DNA from 3 places in the Candidatus Pelagibacter sp. PS_37 genome. Region 2 is predicted to be linked to each of the others. Evidence: riboswitches for the same ligand, from Rfam matches in the RefSeq annotation. Region 2 holds a riboswitch; each other region holds the start of a gene.
The links. A riboswitch is a leader RNA that binds a small molecule or an ion and turns the genes downstream of it on or off. The one in region 2 is predicted to bind S-adenosylmethionine.
Positions count from the first base shown of each region.

Region 1: it holds a riboswitch for S-adenosylmethionine, as region 2 does, so the genes downstream of both, AC5SL9_RS03955 (OsmC family protein) here and AC5SL9_RS03195 (O-acetylhomoserine aminocarboxypropyltransferase/cysteine synthase family protein) in region 2, are expected to answer to the same signal.
Region 3: it holds a riboswitch for S-adenosylmethionine, as region 2 does, so the genes downstream of both, AC5SL9_RS01760 (homocysteine S-methyltransferase family protein) here and AC5SL9_RS03195 (O-acetylhomoserine aminocarboxypropyltransferase/cysteine synthase family protein) in region 2, are expected to answer to the same signal.

Region 1 is NZ_CM182067.1:744,733-748,842, forward strand. It holds gene AC5SL9_RS03950 (NAD(P)/FAD-dependent oxidoreductase) at 1-763, opposite strand, end outside; gene AC5SL9_RS03955 (OsmC family protein) at 881-1,432, opposite strand; SAM riboswitch class V at 1,437-1,501, opposite strand; gene AC5SL9_RS03960 (homocysteine S-methyltransferase family protein) at 1,505-2,566, opposite strand; SAM riboswitch class V at 2,636-2,700, opposite strand; gene AC5SL9_RS03965 (DUF1737 domain-containing protein) at 2,996-3,202, opposite strand; gene AC5SL9_RS03970 (hypothetical protein) at 3,644-4,110, shown strand, end outside.
Region 2 is NZ_CM182067.1:611,263-615,372, forward strand. It holds gene argC (N-acetyl-gamma-glutamyl-phosphate reductase) at 1-283, opposite strand, end outside; gene rpsI (30S ribosomal protein S9) at 318-767, opposite strand; gene rplM (50S ribosomal protein L13) at 769-1,230, opposite strand; SAM riboswitch class V at 1,370-1,438, shown strand; gene AC5SL9_RS03195 (O-acetylhomoserine aminocarboxypropyltransferase/cysteine synthase family protein) at 1,443-2,771, shown strand; gene AC5SL9_RS03200 (COX15/CtaA family protein) at 2,764-3,774, opposite strand; gene AC5SL9_RS03205 (chorismate mutase) at 3,817-4,107, shown strand; gene AC5SL9_RS03210 (50S ribosomal protein L33) at 4,110-4,110, opposite strand, start outside.
Region 3 is NZ_CM182067.1:333,977-338,086, forward strand. It holds gene AC5SL9_RS01750 (YbaK/EbsC family protein) at 1-237, shown strand, start outside; gene AC5SL9_RS01755 (DMT family transporter) at 234-1,121, shown strand; gene AC5SL9_RS01760 (homocysteine S-methyltransferase family protein) at 1,114-2,022, opposite strand; SAM riboswitch class V at 2,032-2,095, opposite strand; gene AC5SL9_RS01765 (2OG-Fe(II) oxygenase family protein) at 2,184-2,774, opposite strand; gene AC5SL9_RS01770 (sulfite exporter TauE/SafE family protein) at 2,804-3,550, opposite strand; gene AC5SL9_RS01775 (molybdenum cofactor synthesis domain-containing protein) at 3,569-4,069, shown strand; gene AC5SL9_RS01780 (DUF1244 domain-containing protein) at 4,070-4,110, opposite strand, start outside.

The sequences.
Region 1 (4,110 bases), 130 kb from region 2:
GGTAGAACCCATTTGTTGCAACGACTATTTTTTTTGAACGAATAGATCCTTCTTTCGTCCTTAAAATATAATTACCATTCTCTTTATCAATTTTATCCACTTTAGTGTGCTCGAAGATTTTTAATTGTTTAGATAAAGCGTATTTTGCAATGCCATTAACAAATTTAAGAGGATTGATTGCAAAACCAGGTTTATATGAAAAAGCTCCAAATTGCTCTGTGCCTCCATGGCCAATTTTATCAAAGTCTTCTTTTGAATAAATTTCAGTTTCAATACCAAACTCTTCTCTATAAGCTTTGGCTTGTTCTTTAATATATTTAAACTTATTTGGATGATGGGCAACAACGTAATTACTATCCCCCGTTACATCACAATCAATATTATATTCTTTTATAATGTCTTTTGTATAATTTGAGCCGTCAACAGAGTTTTTAAAGAACTTTTTAGTTTCATCATTGCCGTAAATAGATTGCATCTTTTTAAAAGACATCTTACTTGGCGGCAGACAACAAAAACCTGCATTACGAGATGAAGCCCCCCAACCTATTTTTCCAGCTTCAACTAAAATGACATCTAAATTATGATTTTCTATTAAATTAATTGCACAGGATAAACCAGTGTACCCTCCACCTATTACAACAATTTCTGAGCTGATATCTTTATTAAGTTTATCTAGATTTAAATTTTCGCTTGAATGATCTTCCCAATAACTACTAACTGGGGTGTTAAATTGATAAATATCTGAATGATAAATATTTTTCATTAACAAGACCCTAGCACGCAATTAATACTTAATTCTAGTCAAACTTCTAATTTTTTAGGATTTGAAATGAACTTAAAAGACTTAAGCCCTATTTTCATAGGGCTTAAATTAGATTAGTTAAGCAGCACTTACTCTTTGCTCTATATGCTCTTCATCATTAGAACTTGAAGAAACCTTTTGGAACAATTTTATAGGAACTCCTTTTGATAAAATATCTAATACCGGGCAATGTGTATTTACCGTATCAATCAATTTATCTATTTCAGCTTTTGGTGATGAAGATTTAATATCAACAGTACCAGAGATGGATTGAAAGCCAGGTCTAGTGTTTTTATTTAAAGCTAAAAAACCCTGAAGATCTAATTCACCTTTTAATTTAACACTAACACTCTCAATATTAATACCCGCTGCTGTAGCAAATGCTTTATAGGTTATCTCCTGACACGTTGCTAACGCTGCTAATATTAACTCTACTGGGCTGGGTCCCTCATCTTTTCCACCAAAACTTTTGGGTTCATCAACAACTAATTTATGCTCTCTAAGAGTGACTACAGATTGAAGTCCTTCTTTAAGAATTGAGTTGCTTTCATATTGGACCACAGCATTTTTTGGGTTGGCTGTAAAATCCTTCTGTAGATTACTTATTGTTTCTTTTAGATTGTTACTCATTTTTTTTCTCCTGTTTTAGTGCTTCGACATATGTCAGGCGCACAATTTAGTTAAATGCCCTTCTTAATTTATTTACGCTTTGTCTCCATATTCAGTCATATGTTTTGGAATTCTTTTATTTTTTCCATACATAAAATGATTTTCCATGTTCTCTCGATATTTACTTGCTGGAACAGTTAAACCAATAGATTCAGCAACTTCCCTAATCAACATTGGGTTTGCTCCACAACATACTCCAAGGTAATTAATACCTAAGGCATAAGCATCTTTTGCAAATTTACCTATTTCATATCTATTACAAAAGTGTGGGTCCAATGCTGTTGGAAATGTTCTTCCATGAGGTGATGGACACTGACAATTACTTCTGTCTGGCAGATTAAAAAATGTTGGGTAATCTTCACTAGTTCTATAAGGAATTGGTAAAGCACCCACATGGCATTTGACTGCTTTTCTAATTTCTTTTAAAAAAGGAAACATGGTAGCAGGTCCTCTAAAACAATTTAAACCAACAACATCAGCCCCTAATTGCTCTAGCTCTTTACATGTATCAACAACTGACTTTCCATCTCTCATTTTATTCTCACCCATTGGCGAAATTGTTAATACTGTTGGAAGATTAGCTTTCTTCATTACCTCAAGTGCTTTGAAGGCCTCTTCAGCATAATAAAAAGTTTCACCAATTAACATGTCAGCACCTTCTTCTACGGCCCAACCAATCATCTCTGTAAACATTCCTTCAACTACTTTTTGAGATTGTGGATCATTATGTTTCCAGATATTTGAATTTGAAATATTACCTGCCATCAAATTTGGTTTAGACCCTTTAGGTGTATCTAGTGCTACTTTTTTTGCAATTTTTAAAGCTGAACGGTTTAGAGGTTCAAGAAGTTCTTCTTTACCAATAACACGCATTTTTTCTCTATGCCCATTATAAGTGAAAGCCTCAACAATATCCGAACCCGCATGCTGAAATTCTCTATGTAAGTTCTCTAAAACTTCAGGATGATCTAATGACACCATTGGAACAAATTCCCCTGATGACATGTAGCCACGTCTTTCTATCTCAAATAAAAAACCTTCTGCACATATAACAGGTCCTTTATCTAATCTTTCTTTTAATTTATTTGTGCTCATTTTTTTTCTCCGAGTTTTGTGGAGAAAAAAGGTCACAAAATAACAAGAGGGTTAAATCCATAGGCCTCTTTTCTCCTTTTTAGTGCTTAAGCAAATGCAGGGCGCACAATATGGTTCAACTGCCCGGCTTAATTTTATGAAAGATAAAAAAAAACCACCTGTCTAAAGCGGTGGTTTAAGCGTCGCTTTAGCAGGATTTATAACGCGCTCTGCAATTTAACTTAAATCAGCGCAACTAAATATAATCAACTTTCTCTCAAACTGTCAATTGAAAAAATAAATAATAGTTAAAATTATGAGAATAATGACAATCCAAATACTAAGATTAGTTAAGAATTGCTTTAATTTAGAATTAGATTGTAGAAAAGCTGGGAGTACTAATAAGAGTATCCCTAGCATATAAACAAAGGGTAATATCTGATCTGCCATTTATATCGATGATAGCTTCATCTTTTTGGAATACTTTTTCTGAGGTGAATTTTTTATAACTGCTTGAGCACAACGCATGACCCCTCTTTTTTTATCAAAAGTCATTTTGGGTTCACCATACAATTTCCATCCATTGGATATGGCCTCCGTGACACGATGGCAAAATTCTGAAGTGTCGTCACTTGTAATAAATCTATAACCTTTCATAATCAGACCTTAACAAGTCCTAAATCGGGTGTCTATATCTAGGACAATTATTACTTAATGAAATAATAAGATTGGTTAAGAATTTTTGTAATAGAGAATCTTTTAAATACTTTTATCAATAAATTCATATAACTCATTAAGTGTTATACTTATGTTAATTATAATCCTGTATTAAATGAAATTTAAGTCATTATTCAACTAGACAAAATCATTAATTAATATAAATGATGATGAATCAACTCCTCTTAAAACTTATTATTAAATTCTCTAGCTAGATTTTAACTTCGAATAATATAATGATTGATGAATCAACTCTCCTCAAAGTAAACTAATAAACTTATCTATAGATATATTTTTACCAACCTATTAAATCGACCTTAAGACTAAGAATCGTTCGAAATGAAAAACAATAAAAAAAACATAAAATAGGAAAATAGAAAAATGGAAATGACCTTAATATATACGATAGTAGGCTTTGCTTTAGCGGGGTACAGTGTTATTGCAAATGACTCAATTCAAACATTGGGAACTTTTATCGCGTCAAAACAAAAATGGTTTAAATGGTACACTCTTGCTAGTGCAGCATCATTTGTAATGATACTTGCTATTACTTGGGGCTGGTACAGTAATGATGGAGATATCTCTTACGGCAGACTAACAAGAATACCTTTCCAAGAAATACAATGGTATCACGCAGTGGCACCAGGAATACTTCTAGTATTAACAAGAGTAGGTATACCTGTTTCAACAACCTTCTTAGTTTTATCAGCTTTTGCATCAACGGTAGTACTTGAGAAGATGCTTATGAAAAGTGTTGTCGGCTATGGTTTAGCTGCAACGGCTGCTTATATTTGCTGGGTCGTTATTTCAAAATTTATTAATGAAAAACTAGATGAAGTTGAAGACAA
Region 2 (4,110 bases):
ATATATTGTGTTTTAATAAATCATTTGAAATATCTTGTGCTTCACCATTAGGTAGAGCTGTAAAAACAAGGTCTATGTTTTTTAAAAGTTCTTTATTGTATCTAATAATTTTAGGTAATTTTTTTGAACTTAATGACTTTTCATAACTTGAAATATTTTTTCCAACAGACGTATTACCACAAAGATATTTAATGTTAACATTGCTGTGTTTAACTAATAATTTAATTAATTGAACACCAATATAACCTGTTGATCCAGCAACTAAAACATTAAGCTTAGGCATTTTTTTATTATAACAGTTTAGAGTTAAAAAAGAATTATCTTTTCGAGAATTGGAAGCTTCTTCTTGCTTTTCTACGACCAGGTTTTTTTCTTTCAACCGATCTAGAGTCTCTAGTATTAAGCTTTTCTGTCTTAAGTACTGCTCTATTCTCTGAATCAAATAAGATTAATGCTTTAGCAATACCATGAACCATTGCACCAGCTTGACCTGTGTGACCACCACCTGCTACGCTACATCTTACATCATAATCAGTTGCTTGGTTTATAATCTCAAATGGTCTTGTGATTTGCATTTTGTGACTTCCGCTAGTGAAATACTCATCCATAGTTCTGCCATTAACGTAAATTTTGCCTGTACCTTTTTTCACCCAAATTTTTGCAATAGATTTTTTTCTTCTACCAGTTGCGTATTTACTATCTTTAAAATCTAATTTAATTTTAGGTTTTTTTGTAGATACTTTATTTGGTGTAGCTGTTGTTACCATATTAATTTCTTATTAAATTTTTACTGTTTAATTTACCTAGGTCTAAAAGTTTTGGGTTTTGTGCTGCATGAGGGTGTTCTTCACCAGCATAAATTTTTACTTTAGTTAACTGTTTTCTTCCTAGAACTCCCCCAGGTAACATTCTTTTAATAGCTAATTTTAATGTCTCGCCAGGTTTATTTTTTTCTAATAACTTTTCAGGAGTAATTTCTTTAATTCCACCTGGGTGACCAGTATGTCTATAATATTTTTTATCTTTAAATTTTTTTCCTGTGAACTTTGCTTGTTCAACATTTTTAACAACAACAAAATCACCATCATCCATATGAGGTGTAAAAGTTGTTTTATTTTTTCCTCTAACAATCATAGCAATAATAGAAGCTAATCTGCCAACTACAGCATTTTTAGCGTCTATCTCAAACCAGTTACTGTTTAAATCACCACTTTTTAGAAATTTTGTCATTGTGCGAGGATTAATACTATTATTAGATATAATGTCAATTTTATATTTCCCTTGCAATATCTTGCTTAAATGATATTTTTATATAGCCGATTTGTTCCTATTGCAGGCTAGTTATTGCTAAAAAGGATTTTTTACCCACATTATCGGTAGGCGCATTTGAACTGTATTGTACGCCTTGCATAAAGCAAAAGTACTAAAAAAGGAGTATTAAGATGAGTACAAAAAGACAAAACCCTGAGACTATAGCTATACATGGTGGTGATTATAGAAGTGATCCAACAACCAAAGCAGTAGCAGTTCCAATTTATAGAACAACATCGTATCAATTTGATAGTACTGAACATGCTGCGAATTTGTTTGCTCTTAAGGAATTTGGAAATATTTATACAAGAATAATGAATCCAACAAATGATGCTCTTGAAAAAAGAGTTGCTTCATTAGAAGGAGGATTAGCCTGTTTAACAGTAGCATCTGGACAAACCGCATCAACTTTTGCAATTTTAAACGTTGCACAAGCCGGAGATAATATAGTCAGCTCTACGGATTTATATGGAGGTACTATTTCGTTATTCACGCATACATTAAGTAAACTTGGTATTGAAGTTAGATATGCAGACCCTTCTGACCCAAAAAACTTTGAAAAAGCTGTTGATGATAAAACTAGAGCTTTTTATGGTGAGACTTTACCAAATCCTTATTTGAGAGTTTTTCCAATTAAAGAAGTTTCTGATATTGGTAAAAAATACAATATACCATTAATAATGGACAACACAGCTGCCCCTGTAATTTGCAAACCTTTAGAACATGGTGCTGCTGTAGTAGTTTATTCATTAACAAAATATATAGGTGGTCACGGTACAGTTGTAGGTGGAGCTTTAGTTGATGGAGGTAATTTTGATTGGACAGCTGATCCCAAAAGACAACCTTTATTTAACGAACCTGACGCGAGTTACGGTGGAGCTGTATGGGGAAAAGTGGTTCCAGAATTAACTGGGGCTAATGTTTCTTTTGCAGTAAGAGCGCGGGTTACATTACTAAGAGATCTTGGTTCTGCCCTATCACCTGACAATGCATTTGGAATTATTCAAGGGCTAGAAACAGTTGCTCTCAGAATGAAACAACACTGCTCAAATGCATCAAAAGTTGTTGACTATTTAAAGAAAAATAAAGAAGTAACAAGAGTAATCTATCCAACAGAACATGAAGGTAAAATTGCTGATCGTGCTAAAAAATACCTTAATGAAGGAAATGGTGGTTTAGTTGGTATTGAGCTCAAAGGTGGTATTGAAGCAGGTAAGAGATTTATCGAGTCTTTAAAAATGTTTTATCATGTTGCAAATATTGGAGATGCAAGAAGTTTAGCAATTCATCCTGCAACAACAACTCATAGTCAGTTAACAGAAAAAGAATTGTTAGCCTCAGGTGTAACTCCTGGATACGTAAGATTATGTATTGGTATTGAGCATATAGATGACATTATTGAGGATTTAGACCAAGCTTTAAATAAATCTTCAAAAGGAAATTTGAAAGCAGTTAGTTAGAGTTTTTATATAATATCAAAAAATAAGAACTCAAAACTAATATTGAACCTAGCTGGTGTAGTGAAGCGTATGTAATCTCTACACCAGAAATCAAAGTTATAATTCCTAAAAAAATTTGAATTAAGATAGCAACATCAAAAAATAATACATATTTAAAATCATATTGTTTTTTAAAATAGATAAAATTTAAAATGATTATAAAAAATAAAAGCAAATATGAAGTTGATCTATGCAAAAATTGAATAATTGATGGGTTGTTAAATAATTGAGTAGTAATTAAATCACCATAACTAACATCATTTGGAAAAAAACTACCATTCATATCAGGCCATGAATTATAGATAAGACCACCATCTAAACCTGATAAAAAAGCACCCAATACAATCTGTAAAACTATCAATTTAAGTATGAATAATAAAAATAAATTTGGAATTTTATTTTCAAATTTCTTAATTTTATGAATATCTAAAATATACCAAAAAATTAAACATAAAATAAATAAGGCCAAAGATAAATGAATGCTAAGTCTAAAGTGACTAACGTCATTATTTTCAATTAATCCACTAGATACCATATACCAACCGATGAATCCTTGAAGACATACAAGAAAAAAAATCCAATAATATTTACTAGAATAATGCAGAGTTTTTTTGAAATAGAACGTAAAGAAAAGCAAAGGCACTAAAGTAAACAAACCTACAAATCTTGCTAATAATCTATGAGCATACTCCCAATAAAAAATCACTTTAAATTCATCTAAGGACATGCCGTAGTTAATATTTTTATATTCAGGAATTTTTTTGTACTCTGAGAAATAAAAATTCCACTCATTAATATTCATAGGTGGGAGTATTCCAGTAAAGAGCTCCCAAGCTGTGATTGATAAACCAGAGTCTGTTAGTCTAGTAAGACCACCGACAGCTACCATAAGAACAATTAATGAAAATAAAGTTATTAACCACAATTTTAAATATTTTATATAGTTGTCGCTATTTACAAACATAAATTATACTTATAATAATTATCTTAATAACCAATTGAATAAATGTCGCCTACTAATAAAAAAAAACTAAATCAGATTAGAATTAAGCTTGATAAACTTGATAATGATTTACTTAAATTAATCAAAAAAAGATCTTCACTAGTCAATGAAGTGCTAAAAGTAAAAATACATAAAAAAGAAATAATTGATCAAAAAAGGATCAATTTTATACTTAAAAAAATTAAAAAAAAATCAATACAAACTAATATTGACCCAAAAATCACTAATAGAATTTGGAAAAATATGATTTGGTCTTTTATTGATTACGAAAAAAGAAATTTTAGAAAAAAATAATAT
Region 3 (4,110 bases), 280 kb from region 2:
GATAAAAAAGATATTTCAATGGCATCACCAGAAGAAGTTAAGACACAAACGGGCTATACAATAGGGGGTGTCTCACCTGTTGGGCATTTAGAGAGAATTGAAATTATAATAGACAATTCTTTAGAAAGGTTTAATGAATTGTTTGCTGCAGCAGGACATCCAAACTGTGTATTTAAAACAAACTATAACGATATTCAAAAGATTACGAATGGAAAAGTTGAAGATATAATTGAATGAGACAACCTAGATTAATTGATTATACATTATTAGTAGTTTTAGCTTTAATATGGGCATCAGCTTTTTTTAATATCAAAATTGCAACAGAATCTTTTGGACCAATTATGATTGCATTCTTGAGAGTTTTTTTTGGATCAATTCCAGTATTATTATTATGCTTTTATAAAAAAATTAAGATTGAAGCATTTTCCAAAGATTGGTATTGGTTTGCTATAATAGGATTTGTCAATTTGGTATTACCTTTTTTCTTAATAGCTTACGGTGTGAAATCTGTACAAAGTAATTTGGCAGCAATCTTAATGTCAACAACACCCTTGAGTTCAACAATATTGGGTCACTTTTATACAAAAAATGAAAAGTTCAATTTAGTTAAAACTTTTGGAATACTAATTGGTTTTTCAGGAATTATTTATTTGTTTTCAGATAATCTATTAATAAATGATAGTAATTTTATTTCTGCGTTATTAATATTACTTGGGTCAACTTGTTATGTTATTGGAGGAGTTTTAACTCTTAAAATTAGTAAGAAAAAGAATGAAAATGTAACAGGCTCTATATTAATTTGGGCTGTCCTAATCTTAATACCATTTGTTTATTTTATTGAAAAACCATGGAACTCGGTTCCAAGCGTTGAATCTACAATATCAGTAGTTTATCTAGGAATGGTTTCAACAGGTGTTGCTTGGTTGCTAAGATTTAAAATTCTAAAAGATAATGGTCTTATATTTCAATCACAAGTCTCTTACTTAATTCCAATATTCGGTACTATATTGAGTTATATTTTTTTAAAAGAAATAATAACACCTAAAATTTTATTATCTTTATTAGCAGTCGTTGTTGGAATTTACTTTGTTAAAAAAGCAGATCAAAAAAAGACTACTTAAACTGAACCATTTCTTTAATATGAGAAGGTCTCGTTTCGCAACATCCACCTAAAATAGTAGCACCAGCATTTTTAAATTTTTTAACAAAATTTGCCATCAATTCAGGTGTTAAATCTTTTCTTTGACCCAAAAATTCATTTGGGTTACCAGTTTTACTGACATTATAACTATTAGTATAACCATCTTTAGGATTAGTTGTCACAAAAGCATTAAGCTTAAATCCAAATGGAACACCTAAATTTTTTACTTCTTCTAAATTTTCATAAAAGTTTTCAGGAGAAACACAGGATAAAATTAATCCTAGTAAATTATTATGATTAATATTGTTAATAATATCTGATATTTTTTCACCACTTGGAAGATTTATTCCCTCAGAAATGTGAGCACCTATTAAGTATGGCTTATTAAATTCTTCAATTGCTTCAATTGCTAATTTAAACTCTTTTACACTAGATAAAACATCTAAGTAAAAAAAATCAATATAAGGATCTAATAATTTTGCTTGATCATAAAAGTTTTGCTTAATTTCATCATCTGGTCTTGTATCTTCTTCGTATGTTAAATATTGAGGTGGAAGACCGCCTGCAATTAACACATTAGGATATTGTTCTTTAGCTTTCTTAGCTATTTCACCAGCTTTTTTGTTTAAGTATTCAAACTTATCTTCAATTTTATTATCACGTAATCTTATTCGTCTTGTAGTAAAGGTTGCTGTAACAATAACTTCAGCACCCGCTTTAATAAAGTCTAAATGTGTGTCTAGTAAGAGTTGATGGTATTCTTCTTTTAAAACAGCATTTGCACTCCACAATGTGCCGTTTGGCTTCATACCACGAGCTAACAATTCTTGTCCCATACCACCATCTAAAATTCGTGTTGTTTTAAAAAAATTAATATCCATTTTTATTCCTTACTTTTTTAGTGCCTTAGCTCTATGCCAGGTGCACAATACAGTTCAACTACCTTTACCAATTATATAATGATTTCCTTTTTAGCAGTTAGTACCTGCAATATGGATCAAATCGGTTAACTATTTATATATCTATTAGACTGATTAGTAAATCACTTCTTGAATAATATTTTAGCATTAAATGAGAAGGATCTTCTCTCACCATCAACGTTAAATGGATAAGCTGTGTGCATTAAATAATTTGGAAAAATCAATAGGTCTCCTAATTTAGGGTTTAAATTATAGATACTTTTACTTAAAAAGTTTTTTTGACCATTAATAAAATCAATAGTTCCATTAGTTTTAATCTTTTTATTCTTAACTAGTTTATTTTGATTCATATTTTTTGGGATTTTAAGATAGCCAACACCTGACAGTTGTCCTTCATGATAATGAATTGGATTATATTCATTTTTTAATTGCCTAACCACCCATAGATTTATTATCTTAATTTCTTTAATTTTTTTAACACCTGACTTATCAAGGTAAACTTTAATATTTTTTATTAATTTTTTAGACAAACTCTTATTAATTAAAGTTTTAGGTATCTTAATTTCATTCTTAATTTGACTTGCAAGTTTAGGGCTATAATCATTTTTTTTAGATAATTGGGACTTATCAACGTGATTATTTAATATAGTAATAATTTTTTTGGATAACTTTGTTTTTCCTATAGTGGGTCCAAATGCTCTAAATGTTTTCATAATCTTTCTATAATAATTTAATACTTCTGTTATGCAAACAACTTCAGTCCCATTCGAATAGCGACAAATATGACAAGTCCCGATGTGACTAGAGCTAATATTCTTGCAGGAAAAATTTTAAGATTTAAATAGTTTCCAAGCTGGCCGCCTATTAAAACAAACAGAAATAATGGCCAATAATCATAAATTCCATTTATTGTTGATGCCTTTGTAAATTGGCCAGCAAGTCCTGATAAAGAATTAATCAGTATGAATAATGATGCTGCTGTTGCAATGTTTTTTGCTTTATCTACTCTAATTAATAACAATATAGGGCTTAAGAAAATTCCACCACCAATTCCAACTACACCAGACACAAATCCAACAGATGCACCAATTAATATCGATAATATTTTTGGTATCTTGTTATAAACTTCAATTTTTTGATCAAAAGATTGAAATTTCATGAGAAGTAGAACTCCTGCTAGTGCTAAGACTAAAAAAAGTAAAATTTCAAAAATTTCTTTATCTACCGATAAAGATCCTCCTATGAATGCAAGTGGCACAGATGATATCAAATATGGGGTAAGGATCTTAAAATTGATATTTCCAGCTTTAATATAATTTATACAATTTCCTGATACGACAATAATATTACAAAAGAGAGCAATTACAGGAAAGATCAAGTAAGGAATATCCCAAATTAATAGAAGGGCTAGATAGGTAGAGCCACCACCAAAGCCAACACTTGAATATAAAGTTGCTGTTAGAAGAAATAAAAATGATAATATAATCATAATAATTATTTTAAATTTATGATTGTAAATATAGCACTTTTAACTGTTACGGACACCAGAACTTTTGAGAACGATAAGTCCGGTGCGATCTTAGTAAAAAAAATAGAAGAGGCTAAACATAAATTAATAGATAGAAAAATTTGTAAAGATAACAAAGATGACATCATTAAAATCCTTAAAGATTGGATTAATCAATCAGAAATAGATGTTGTAATTACAACAGGGGGCACTGGGCTTACAGGTCGAGATATTACACCAGAGGCAGTAAACGAGATAGCTGACAAGCATATTCCAGGTTTTGGAGAGGTGTTTAGAACAATAAGTTTAAAAACAGTTGGTACATCTGCCATTCAATCTAGAGCTTGTGCAGTACTAGCTAATGGCAAATATGTATTTGCTTTGCCAGGTTCTTCAGGGGGAGTAACGGATGCCTGGGATGGAATTTTAAAACATCAGTTAGATATAAATCATAAACCTTGTAATTTTGTAGAACTTTTTCCAAGGCTTAAAGAAAAATAATTATTTTTGATATTTTTCTTTCCACTCAGTATAAGGCATAC